DNA from 2 places in the Nonomuraea rubra genome. Region 1 is predicted to be linked to the other one. Evidence: predicted binding sites of a transcription regulator. Region 1 holds the regulator's gene; the other holds the start of a gene.
What was found. Region 1 encodes HrcA, which represses chaperone genes, less so after heat shock. Its sites were predicted from a motif close to TTGGCACTCTCNNNNNGAGAGTGCCAA; they were not measured.
Positions count from the first base shown of each region.

Region 2: groL (chaperonin GroEL) is a predicted target of HrcA. The motif match lies at 3,134-3,160, and genes of this name have one in related genera.

Region 1 is NZ_JACHMI010000001.1:9,934,939-9,940,033, reverse strand. It holds gene HD593_RS45265 (DUF4870 domain-containing protein) at 1-378, opposite strand, end outside; gene HD593_RS45260 (DUF3097 domain-containing protein) at 375-1,184, opposite strand; gene HD593_RS45255 (hypothetical protein) at 1,202-1,735, opposite strand; gene hrcA (heat-inducible transcriptional repressor HrcA) at 2,207-3,220, shown strand; gene dnaJ (molecular chaperone DnaJ) at 3,232-4,371, shown strand; gene HD593_RS45240 (16S rRNA (uracil(1498)-N(3))-methyltransferase) at 4,368-5,093, shown strand.
Region 2 is NZ_JACHMI010000001.1:5,183,916-5,189,010, reverse strand. It holds gene HD593_RS23620 (serine hydrolase domain-containing protein) at 1-345, shown strand, start outside; gene HD593_RS23615 (DUF6289 family protein) at 713-949, opposite strand; gene HD593_RS23610 (DUF6289 family protein) at 1,044-1,280, opposite strand; gene HD593_RS23605 (TetR/AcrR family transcriptional regulator) at 2,172-2,807, opposite strand; gene groL (chaperonin GroEL) at 3,360-4,985, shown strand.

The DNA.
Region 1 (5,095 bases):
CCCAGGCTGGGCGTAACCGCCGCCAGGAGGGGCGTAACCGCCGCCGGGCGGGGGGTACCCGCCGGACGGGGAGTAGCCGCCGGGCTGGCCGAAGTTCGGCGCGGAGCCGGGCTGCTGCCCGTACGGGGTCTGCTGGCCGTAGCTCGGCGCCGAGCCGGGCTGCTGTCCGTAACCGGGCAGTGAGCCGGGCTGCTGTCCGTAACCGGGCAGTGAGCCGGGCTGCTGTCCGTAACCGGGCTGTGGGCCGGGCTGCTGTCCGTAACCCGGTTGTTGCCCGTAACCCTGGGGACCGGAGCCCTGGGCCGGTGGCAGGTCCTCGGGTGTGACCCTGCGCGTGGCGTCGTCGTCGGGCGGTGGCTGGGACGGGTCCTGGCTCATGGTGCCTCCGTAACGAAGTCGATCAGTTCCTCGACCCGGCCGAGCAGCTCCGGCTCCAGGTCCGTGTACGTCGAGACGGCGCCGAGAATCCGCCGCCACGCCTCCGCCGGCTCCATCCGCCAGCCCAGCGCGGCGATGACGCCTTCCTTCCACGGCACCCCGCGCGGCACCTCGGGCCAGGCGGGGATGCGCAGCACGGACGGCTTGACCGCCTGCCAGATGTCGATGTACGGGTGCCCCACCACGAGCACGTCCGGCGAGGTGATCCCGGCGGCGATCCTGCTCTCCTTGGACCCGGGCACCAGATGGTCGACCAGCACGCCCAGCCGGCGCCCGGGCTCGGGGCCGAACTCGGCCACGATGGCCGGCAGGTCGTCCACGCCCTCCAGGTACTCGACCACGACCCCCTCGACCCGCAGGTCATGGCCCCAGATCTTCTCCACGAGGGCGGCGTCGTGCACGCCCTCCACGTAGATCCGGCTCTGCCTGGCGACCCTGGCGCGCAATCCCTCCACGGCGATCGAGCCGGACGCGCTGCGCCTGGGCCCGGAGGCGGGGGCCGCCGCCGGCCGTACCAGCGTCACGGGCTTGCCGTCCAGCAGGAAGGCGGCGGGCGCGAGCGGGAACAGGCGGCGCTTGCCGAACCGGTCTTCCAGCGTGACGGCCTCCTTGTCGCAGGCCACCACGGCGCCGCAGAAGCCGCTGTCGGCGTCCTCGACGACGAGGTCCGGCTCGGCGGGCACTTTCGGGATCTTCCCCTTGCCCGGCCGCCGCCAATTTCCCGCCAGTACATCGCCCTCGTACACACGGGGACCGTAGCAAATCACCCGCCGACCGCAAGGCGCTTGCGCGCACCGCTGCGCCGGACCAGGACGGTGATGGTGCCGCCGATCGCGAGGAGCAGCCCGGCTCCCGGGACCAGGAACAGGGCGGCGAGCCCGCCGGTGATGCCGCCCACGGCGGAGAAGGCGTCGCGGCCCACGCCGTACCTGACGGTGGCCTGTTCCTGGTTGGTGCAGGTGAGCTGGTAGTCGCCCTTGGCGGGCGCGTTGATCACGAGGAACTGCTCCCACACGGCGCCTCCCACCGTGACCTTCTGGGATCCCGTGGTCTTGGCGAGCCTCGCCTGCCCGGGGCCGCCGGTAATGGCGCAGTCGTAGCTGACCTGGGTGTCGCTGGCGATGTACACGCCGGGCTTCTCGGCCGGGTCGATCGGCACCGTGACACTTTCGCCGGACGCGAACGTCCTGGTCGGGGCCAGGTCGGACACGCTGCTCACCACGCCGCCGGTGAACATGAGCGCCCCGGCCACCCCGCACGCCAGAAACACGCCCCAGACCGCCGCGAGCCACCACAAACTGGGCTTTATGGCTTTGGGGTTGATTCGTGGAGGAAATTGGGCTTGTTGGCCGTATTGTCCGTACTGAGGTGGCGGGCCGAACTGGGTGGCTCCGCCGTACTGCGGCGGGACCGGCCCGGGCTGCGGCCCGGACGGCGGCTGCCAGTGCGGAGGAGGCGCCTGGCCCGGGCCGGGCTGCGAGCCGGGTTGGGGACCGTAACCCGGCTGGGACCCCGGCTGCGGGCCGTACTGGGGAGGCTGCGGCTGACCGTGGTAGGGACCCTGCCCAGGCGGGGGGCCGTACGACGGGGGCCGGGATTCGTCGGTCATATGGGCAAGTGTGAGGCCTGTCGCTTCCAAGAAGCTAGAAGCAGGATGTGGGACGCGGTGTTATCGCACCTTGTGGGCGAGAGCCGTACACTTGGCACTCGGGAACACAGAGTGCTAGACCTCGCGTTCCTGATATGGACAGAGGCAGGAGGTGAGCACGTGCTCGACGATAGGAAACTGGCGGTGCTCCGCGCCATTGTCGAAGACTACGTGTCCACCAACGAACCGGTGGGCTCCAAGGCACTCGCCGAGCGCCACAATCTGAAGGTCTCCCCGGCGACGGTCAGGAACGACATGGCCGCGCTGGAGGAGGAAGGCTACATCACCCAGCCGCACACCAGCGCGGGCCGCGTGCCGACGGACAAGGGATACCGCTTGTTCGTCGACCGGCTCTCGCAGGTCAAGCCGCTGTCGGGAGCCGAGCGCAGGGCGATCGAGACCTTCCTGGCCGGCGCGGTCGACCTCGACGACGTGGTGACCCGCACCGTCCGGCTGCTCGCGCAGCTGACCAGGCAGGTGGCGGTCGTGCAGTACCCGACGCTGACCCGTTCCACCGTGAGGCACGTCGAGCTGGTCCCGCTCAGCGACCGGCGGGTCATGCTCGTGCTGATCACCAACACCGGCCGCGTCGAGCAGCGCGTGGTCGAGCTGCCGGAGGCGATCGACGACGCCCGGATCGCGCACCTGCGCGCCGTGCTCAACGCCTGCCTCGACGGCTGCGGCCTGAGCAACGTGCCCGAGCTGGTCGCCGATCTGCCCGAGCGGCTGGCTCACGAAGACCGGCCCGCCGCCGCGACGATCCTGTCCGTGCTGCTGGAGACGCTGGTCGAGCGGCACGACGAGAAGATCGTGTTCGCCGGCGCGGCCAACCTCGCCGGCGCCGACTTCGCCACCGGCCTGCGCGACGTGCTGGAGGCGCTGGAGGAGCAGGTCGTGCTCATGCGGCTGCTCGGCGAGACGACCAACGACACCCCGTCCGCGCTCACCGTGCGCATCGGCTCGGAAAACCCGTACCTGCGGGGGACATCCATCGTCGCGACCGGATACGGTTCTGGCGACAACCAACTGGCCCGGCTCGGTGTGCTGGGGCCGACCAGGATGGACTATCCCGTGACGATGGGCGCCGTACGCGCGGTGGCACGCTACGTCAGCCAGATCCTGGCTGCATCATAAGAGGTCGATAAGTGGCAAACAGCGACTACTACGCCACCCTCGGGGTGCGCCGTGACGCAAGTCAGGATGAGATCAAGAAGGCTTACCGCCGACTCGCCCGCGAGCTGCACCCCGACGTGAACCCCGATCCTGAGACCCAGGAGCGGTTCAAGGAGATCACGCAGGCCTACGAGGTGCTGTCCGACCCGAACAAGCGCCAGATGTACGACCTGGGTGGCGACCCCTTCGGCGGCGCGGGAGCGGCGGCCGGCGCCGGCGGCTTCGGCGCGGGCTTCCCGTTCAGCGACATCATGGACGCCTTCTTCGGCACCGCGACCGGCGCCAGAGGGCCGCGCTCGCGGGCCCGCAGGGGCCGCAACGCGACCATCCGGGTGGAGCTCGACCTGCGCGAGACCGCGTTCGGCACCACCCGCGAGCTGGTCGTCGACACGGCCGTGCTGTGCGAGGTCTGCCACGGCGCGGGCGCCGCGCCCGGCACCCACCCCGACACCTGTGACATGTGCAACGGGCGCGGCGAGATCTCCCAGGTCACCCGCTCGTTCCTGGGCCAGGTCATGACCTCGCGCCCGTGCCCGCAGTGCGGGGGCTTCGGCACGATCATCCGCCACCCCTGCCAGGAGTGCTCCGGCGACGGCCGCGTCCGCACCCGCCGTACGATCAAGGTCCGCATCCCGGCGGGCGTCGAGGACGGCACGCACATCCAGCTCGCCGGCGAGGGCGAGGTCGGCCCGGGTGGTGGCCCGCCCGGAGACCTGTTCCTCGAGATCGTCGAGCGCAACCACGAGATCTTCGAACGGCGCGGCGACGACCTCCACTGCACCGTCCAGATCCCGATGACGGCCGCCGCTCTCGGCACCATCCTCACGGTCGAGACCCTCGACGGCGCCGAAGAGGTGGACGTCCGCCCCGGCACGCAGTCCGGCCAGGTCATCACCATGTACGGCCGCGGCGTCCAGCGCCTCAACGAGTCCGGCAGGGGCGACCTGCTGATCCACGTCAACGTCGAGACCCCGACCCGCCTCGACACCGCGCAGGAGGACCTGCTGCGCGAGCTGGCCAAGCAGCGGGGCGAGGAGCGGCCGCCGGGCAAGTTCGCGCCGGGGCAGCAGGGCTTCTTCTCGCGGTTGCGCGACGCCTTCAACGGCCGGTGACGGTCCCGGTCTTCCTCGCTCAGGGTCTCGACGGCCCTGAGCTGACCCTCGACGGCCCCGAGGGGCGGCACGCGGCCTCCGTGCGCCGCCTGCGGCCCGGAGAGCGGGTCGACCTGACCGACGGCGCCGGCGCGGTGGCCGAGTGCGTCGTGCGCGAGACGCTGAAGGACGCGCTCCGCCTCGACGTGCTGCGCCGCTACGACGTCGAGGCGTCCAGGCCCAGGCTCGTCGTCGTCCAGGGGCTGCCCAAGGGCGACAGGGGCGAGCTGGCGGTCGAGATGATGACCGAGGCCGGCGTGGACGTCATCGTCCCGTGGGCCGCCGCGCGCAGCATCACGCAGTGGAAGGGCGACAAGGTCGCCAAGGCGCTGGGCCGCTGGCGTTCCACCGCCCGCGAGGCGGGCAAGCAGGCCCGCCGCTTCCACCTGCTCGAGGTGGCCGACCTGGCCTCCACCAGGCAGGTCGAACGGCTCCTGTCGGAGGCCGCGCTGGGGCTGGTGCTGCACGAGGAGGCGGCGGAGCCGCTGTCCGGCGTGCCGCTGCCCGCGGGCGGCGACATCGTGGTGGTCGTGGGGCCGGAGGGCGGCGTCTCGGAGGAGGAGCTGGCCGGGTTCAGGGCCGCGAAGGCGACGTCGGTGCTGCTCGGGCCGACGGTGCTGCGTACGTCCACGGCCGGGGTGGCCGCGGCGGCCGTGCTGCTCAGCCGTACGGGACGCTGGTAGGA
Region 2 (5,095 bases), 4.8 Mb from region 1:
GTGAACCGCTCCAACATCTTCCACCTGCCGGTGCTGGCTACCGGCGATGGCGGCATCCACACCACCGCCGCCGACATCTCCACCTTCTGGCGTGCGCTCTTCGCCGGCGACATCGTGGATTCCGTCGAAGAGGTGGTACGGCCACGCTGCGCCGTACCCGAAGAGTCGCTGCGCTACGGTCTTGGCTTCTGGCTGCACGAAAGCACCGACACGGTGATCCTCGCCGGGTACGACGCCGGTGCGTCCTTCAAGTCCACACACGACCCGCACACCGGCACCACCCGCACCGTCCTCTCCAACACCTCCCCCGGCGCCTGGCCCATCGCCCGCGCTCTCGCACTCTGAGCACCGACACGTCCCGCCGAACAGCACGACTGGGCTCGCGGCCCCGCCTGGACCTCGCAGCTCAAAGGCGCCGACCTACCCGTTCAGGCATCGGCCTCACCCACGCCCAGCCAGCTCGGGCGTCACCCACGCGCAGGCATCGGCCTCACCCACGCTCAGCCAGCTCGGGCGTCACGCACGCGCAGGCATCGGCCTTGCCCGCGCCGCCCCCAAGCGTTGTCCACGATCACACAGCAAGCCCAACCACGCTCACGCATCCAGGCCTTACCCACGTCCAACGCATCTGGCCCTTCCCCGGCTCGCTTCGGACCACTGTCGCCGCGGAGCCGGCAGGGCCGCCGGTGCGTGCCCTGCCGGCTGTCTTCCGTCAGGAACAGGGGCTCGCGGACCACGTGATGTAGCCGGTGACCCTGCCCCAGGTCGAGACCTCGCCGTCACAGAATTCCGTCTTGACCCCGACCAGGTTGGTGCGGGCGGGGTCGGAGAAGTACTGGGTGTTGCACATGTAGCCGGCCCGGCAGATCGGAGCGGCCTGCGCGGTGGCCGGTACGGTGGCGAGCGCGGCGCTCGCCAGGGCGGCGACGGCCAGCACGCGACGGATCATGAATCGTCCTTCCTGAGCGTGGGAGCGGTGGGGTCAGCTGCAGGTGTTTCGGTTCAGGTCCCTCGTGGGCGGTACGCACACCCACGGTCTCCGGTCAGAAGCAGGGGCTTTCGTACCAGGTCTGATAGGGGCCGCGGACTCCCCAGGTGCGGGTGGTCCCGTCGCAGTCCTCCTGTTTGCCGCCGACGGCGTTGGTGAGGGCGGCGTCGGAGTAGTAGGTGGTGGTGCAGTAGTGGTCGATTCTGCAGGCCCTGGCGTTGGCCGCAGCGACCGGCAGGACACCGAGGGTGGCGGCGGCCAGAGCTGCGGCGAGGAGCGCACGACGGATCATCGACGGTCCTTCCTGAGTACTGAACAGCACAGAGGTTTCGCGGCTTCGCGGGCGCCCCAGCCGATGATCGAAATAATGCGTCCTGCGGGAAGAAAAGGCAAGAGGGGCTCATATTCCATCGTGCCCGTATGTTTCAGTACGGCATTTCGGCCCGTAGTAACTCTCGCAAATCCTGCAAGCCATACGTGCAACACTGCAGCTCAGCCCCGACGATGGCGACTCCTCGAACGCACGATGATTCGGGGCGTCGAAAAGTTCTTTTCGGCCCGCCGAGCATGCTTCAGCCTCCTATGCCACGGTCGTCAAATTGAGCAGGGAATGGACCGCCATCCGGACATCCGGAACGCTTCATGAATCACCGATGACCGGCATCACGACCATCCGCAACTGGCCCGCGTCGCCTCTCGCGAAGTGCTAACGACGGCGGCATAGACACGATCCTCGACATGGGCCACAGCCCTCCTCATGGCCGCAATCTTCGGCACGCGCCACAAACCTCCGCACGGACCGCAAGCCTCCGCACAGGCCGCGCACAAGCCACCGGGCCGTGCGCAAGCCTCCGCACAGATCGGAAGCCTCGGGCACGGACCACAAGCCTTCGACATGGGCCACAGCTTCAGGCCCGGGCGGCAAGCCTCCTGCTGCGGCCGTCATCCTCGGACATGGGCGCGATCCTCCACACGGCGCAAACCCCCCGTGGACGCGGCCGACCAGCTCCAAGGCACGCGATGGTCCCGTTGGCATCGAGTAGTGGGGCACGTCTGTCTTCCGCTTCGGCAAGACTCCCGAAAGCCGCCGGGCGAGCCTTCGCCCGCGCCGCGGAGCACCGCGGATCCAAACTCTCCAATCCGTCGATGGATCCGAAGCCGTCAGGACTCTTGAAGCTGCACGCTAGGAGTCGTCGCCACCCTCAGTGTCCTTCCCGGAGCCGGCTAACGGCGCGGGGGCGAAGACGCAGGACAGGGCGTTGCGGAGAGTCGTGGCGAAGGAGGCGGTGACACCGGGCTGGAGCCAGTGGCGCCCCGCCACGCGGATGGCGCCCGCGACTGCGGCGGCTGTGACGGCGGGGAACAGGTCGCGGCGGGGATCGATGCCGGTTCGCTCCGCGATGGCCTCGGCAAGCGGCGCCTCGGCCATGCTGAACGCCTTCAGTGCCTCACCCTCCAACTCGGGCGTCGACATGATCATGGCGAGGCCCGCCCGGTCGGGCTCGGGATCGGTGTAGAGCTCTATCACGGCCGCGAGCACGGCCTCCTGCAGCGACTCGCCGGCGGGTCTGGAACGCAGCGCCTGCCCCACCCGCCGCGACTGGTCGGCCTGGAAGGCACAGATCGCCTCCTCCCGGCTGGAGAAGTAGTTGTTGTACGTGCGCGGTGAGACGCCCGCGGCCGTGGCTATGTCATGGACGCGGACGAGCGCCAGCCCGTTGGGGCCCTGCTCGATGGCCAGCCGCAGTGCGGCATGACCGATCGCCTCCCGGGTGGCCTGCTTGTGGCGGGCTCGCAGATCCATGGCGTCCTCGTTCATGGCTGGAAGCATATCGCAGGATGCGTGGCGCGCAACTTGTGCGCGCCACGCAATTTGTGGGTAGAGTGCGATGCGGCAACCGGCACCTCCCCGAGCGGAGTGCCGACCACGCGGCACTTCCCCGCTTGAAGTGCCGACCCACCCGGTACTTCCGCATGCGGGGTACCGACCCACTGGCGCTTCCGCGAACGGAGTACCGACCATCCGATACTTCGCGAACGGAGTACCGACCACCTGGCACTTCCGCATACGGAGCACCGACCCACTGGCGCTTCCGCGAACGGAGTACCGACCATCCGATACTTCGCGAACGGAGTACCGACCACCTGGCACTTCCGCATGCGGAGTGCCGACCACCTGGCGTGCGCCGGGGCGGTGAGGTCTCACAGACAGGCCCCCATGGCTGTGCTGCGGGCCGTCCGTCGCGGGCTCCGTCCCGGCCGCACCCGGAAAGAGCGTCGCGGCACACGGCAGCGACAGCAGCATCCCGGCCCATACCCGACAGGAGCTCGGCCAGAGCTCCGAGACACTTCGACCAGAGCAGGAGCAGCAATGACCTCGAAGATGATCGCGTTTGACGAGGACGCCCGGCGCGGTCTCGAGCGCGGTATGAACCAGCTCGCCGACGCCGTCAAGGTGACCCTGGGCCCCAAGGGCCGCAACGTCGTGCTGGAGAAGAAGTGGGGCGCTCCCACGATCACCAACGACGGTGTGTCCATCGCCAAGGAGATCGAGCTCGAGGACCCGTGGGAGAAGATCGGCGCCGAGCTGGTCAAGGAAGTCGCCAAGAAGACGGACGACGTCGTGGGCGACGGCACCACGACCGCCACCGTGCTCGCCCAGGCGCTGGTGCGTGAGGGCCTGCGCAACGTCGCCGCCGGCGCCAACCCGATGGCCCTGAAGAAGGGCATCGAGGCGGCCGTCGAGCGCGTCAGCGAGGAGCTCTCCAAGCTGGCCAAGGACGTGGAGACCAAGGAGCAGATCGCTTCCACGGCCTCCATCTCCGCCGCCGACGCCGAGATCGGCTCGCTCATCGCCGAGGCGATGGACAAGGTCGGCAAGGAAGGCGTCATCACCGTCGAGGAGAGCAACACCTTCGGCCTGGAGCTCGAGCTCACCGAGGGCATGCGCTTCGACAAGGGGTACATCGCCCCGCTCTTCATCACCGACGCCGACCGGCTCGAAGCGGTCCTGGACGACCCGTACGTCCTGATCGTCAGCGGCAAGGTCTCCGCCAACAGAGACGTGCTGCCGCTGCTCGACAAGGTCGTGCAGTCGGGCAAGCCGCTGCTGATCATCGCCGAGGACGTCGAGGGCGAAGCGCTCGCGACCCTGGTTGTGAATAAGATGAAGGGCGTCTTCCGGTCGGTCGCGGTCAAGGCGCCGGGCTTCGGTGACCGCCGCAAGGCGATGCTGAACGACATCGCGATCCTGACCGGTGGTCAGGTCATCGCCGAGGAGGTCGGCCTCAAGCTGGAGACCGCCACCCTCGACCTGCTGGGCCGCGCCCGCAAGGTGGTCGTGACCAAGGACGAGACCACGATCGTCGACGGTGCCGGTGACGCCGAGCAGATCTCCGGCCGGGTCAACGAGATCCGCGCCGAGATCGAGCGGACCGACTCCGACTACGACCGTGAGAAGCTCCAGGAGCGCCTGGCCAAGCTCGCCGGTGGCGTGGCGGTCATCAAGGCCGGTGCCGCGACCGAGGTCGAGCTGAAGGAGCGCAAGCACCGCATCGAGGACGCCGTGCGTAACGCCAAGGCGGCCGTCGAGGAGGGCATCGTGCCCGGCGGTGGCGTGGCGCTGCTGCAGGCGGGCGCGAAGGCGTTCGACAAGCTGGAGCTGAACGGCGACGAGGCCACCGGTGCCGCCATCGTGAAGAAGGCGCTGGAGGAGCCGCTCAAGCAGATCGCGGTCAACGCCGGTCTCGAGGGCGGCGTCGTGGTCGAGAAGGTGCGCAACCTCACCCCGGGTGAGGGCCTGAACGCGGCCTCCGGCGAGTACGTCAACATGTTCGAGTCGGGCATCATCGACCCGGCCAAGGTGACGCGCTCGGCGCTGCAGAACGCCGCCTCCATCGCGGCGCTGTTCCTGACGACCGAGGCCGTCATCGCCGAGAAGCCCGAGAAGACCCCCGCCGCCCCGGCCATGCCGGGCGGCGGCGACATGGACTTCTAGGTCGCTTCCAGGTCCAACGCCGTTCAGGTACGGCAGGGGTCTGGATGCACATCATCGTCGTCGCCGAGCCCATGCAGCCGCTGCTGGCTCGCCCGGCCTGTCCTCGATGA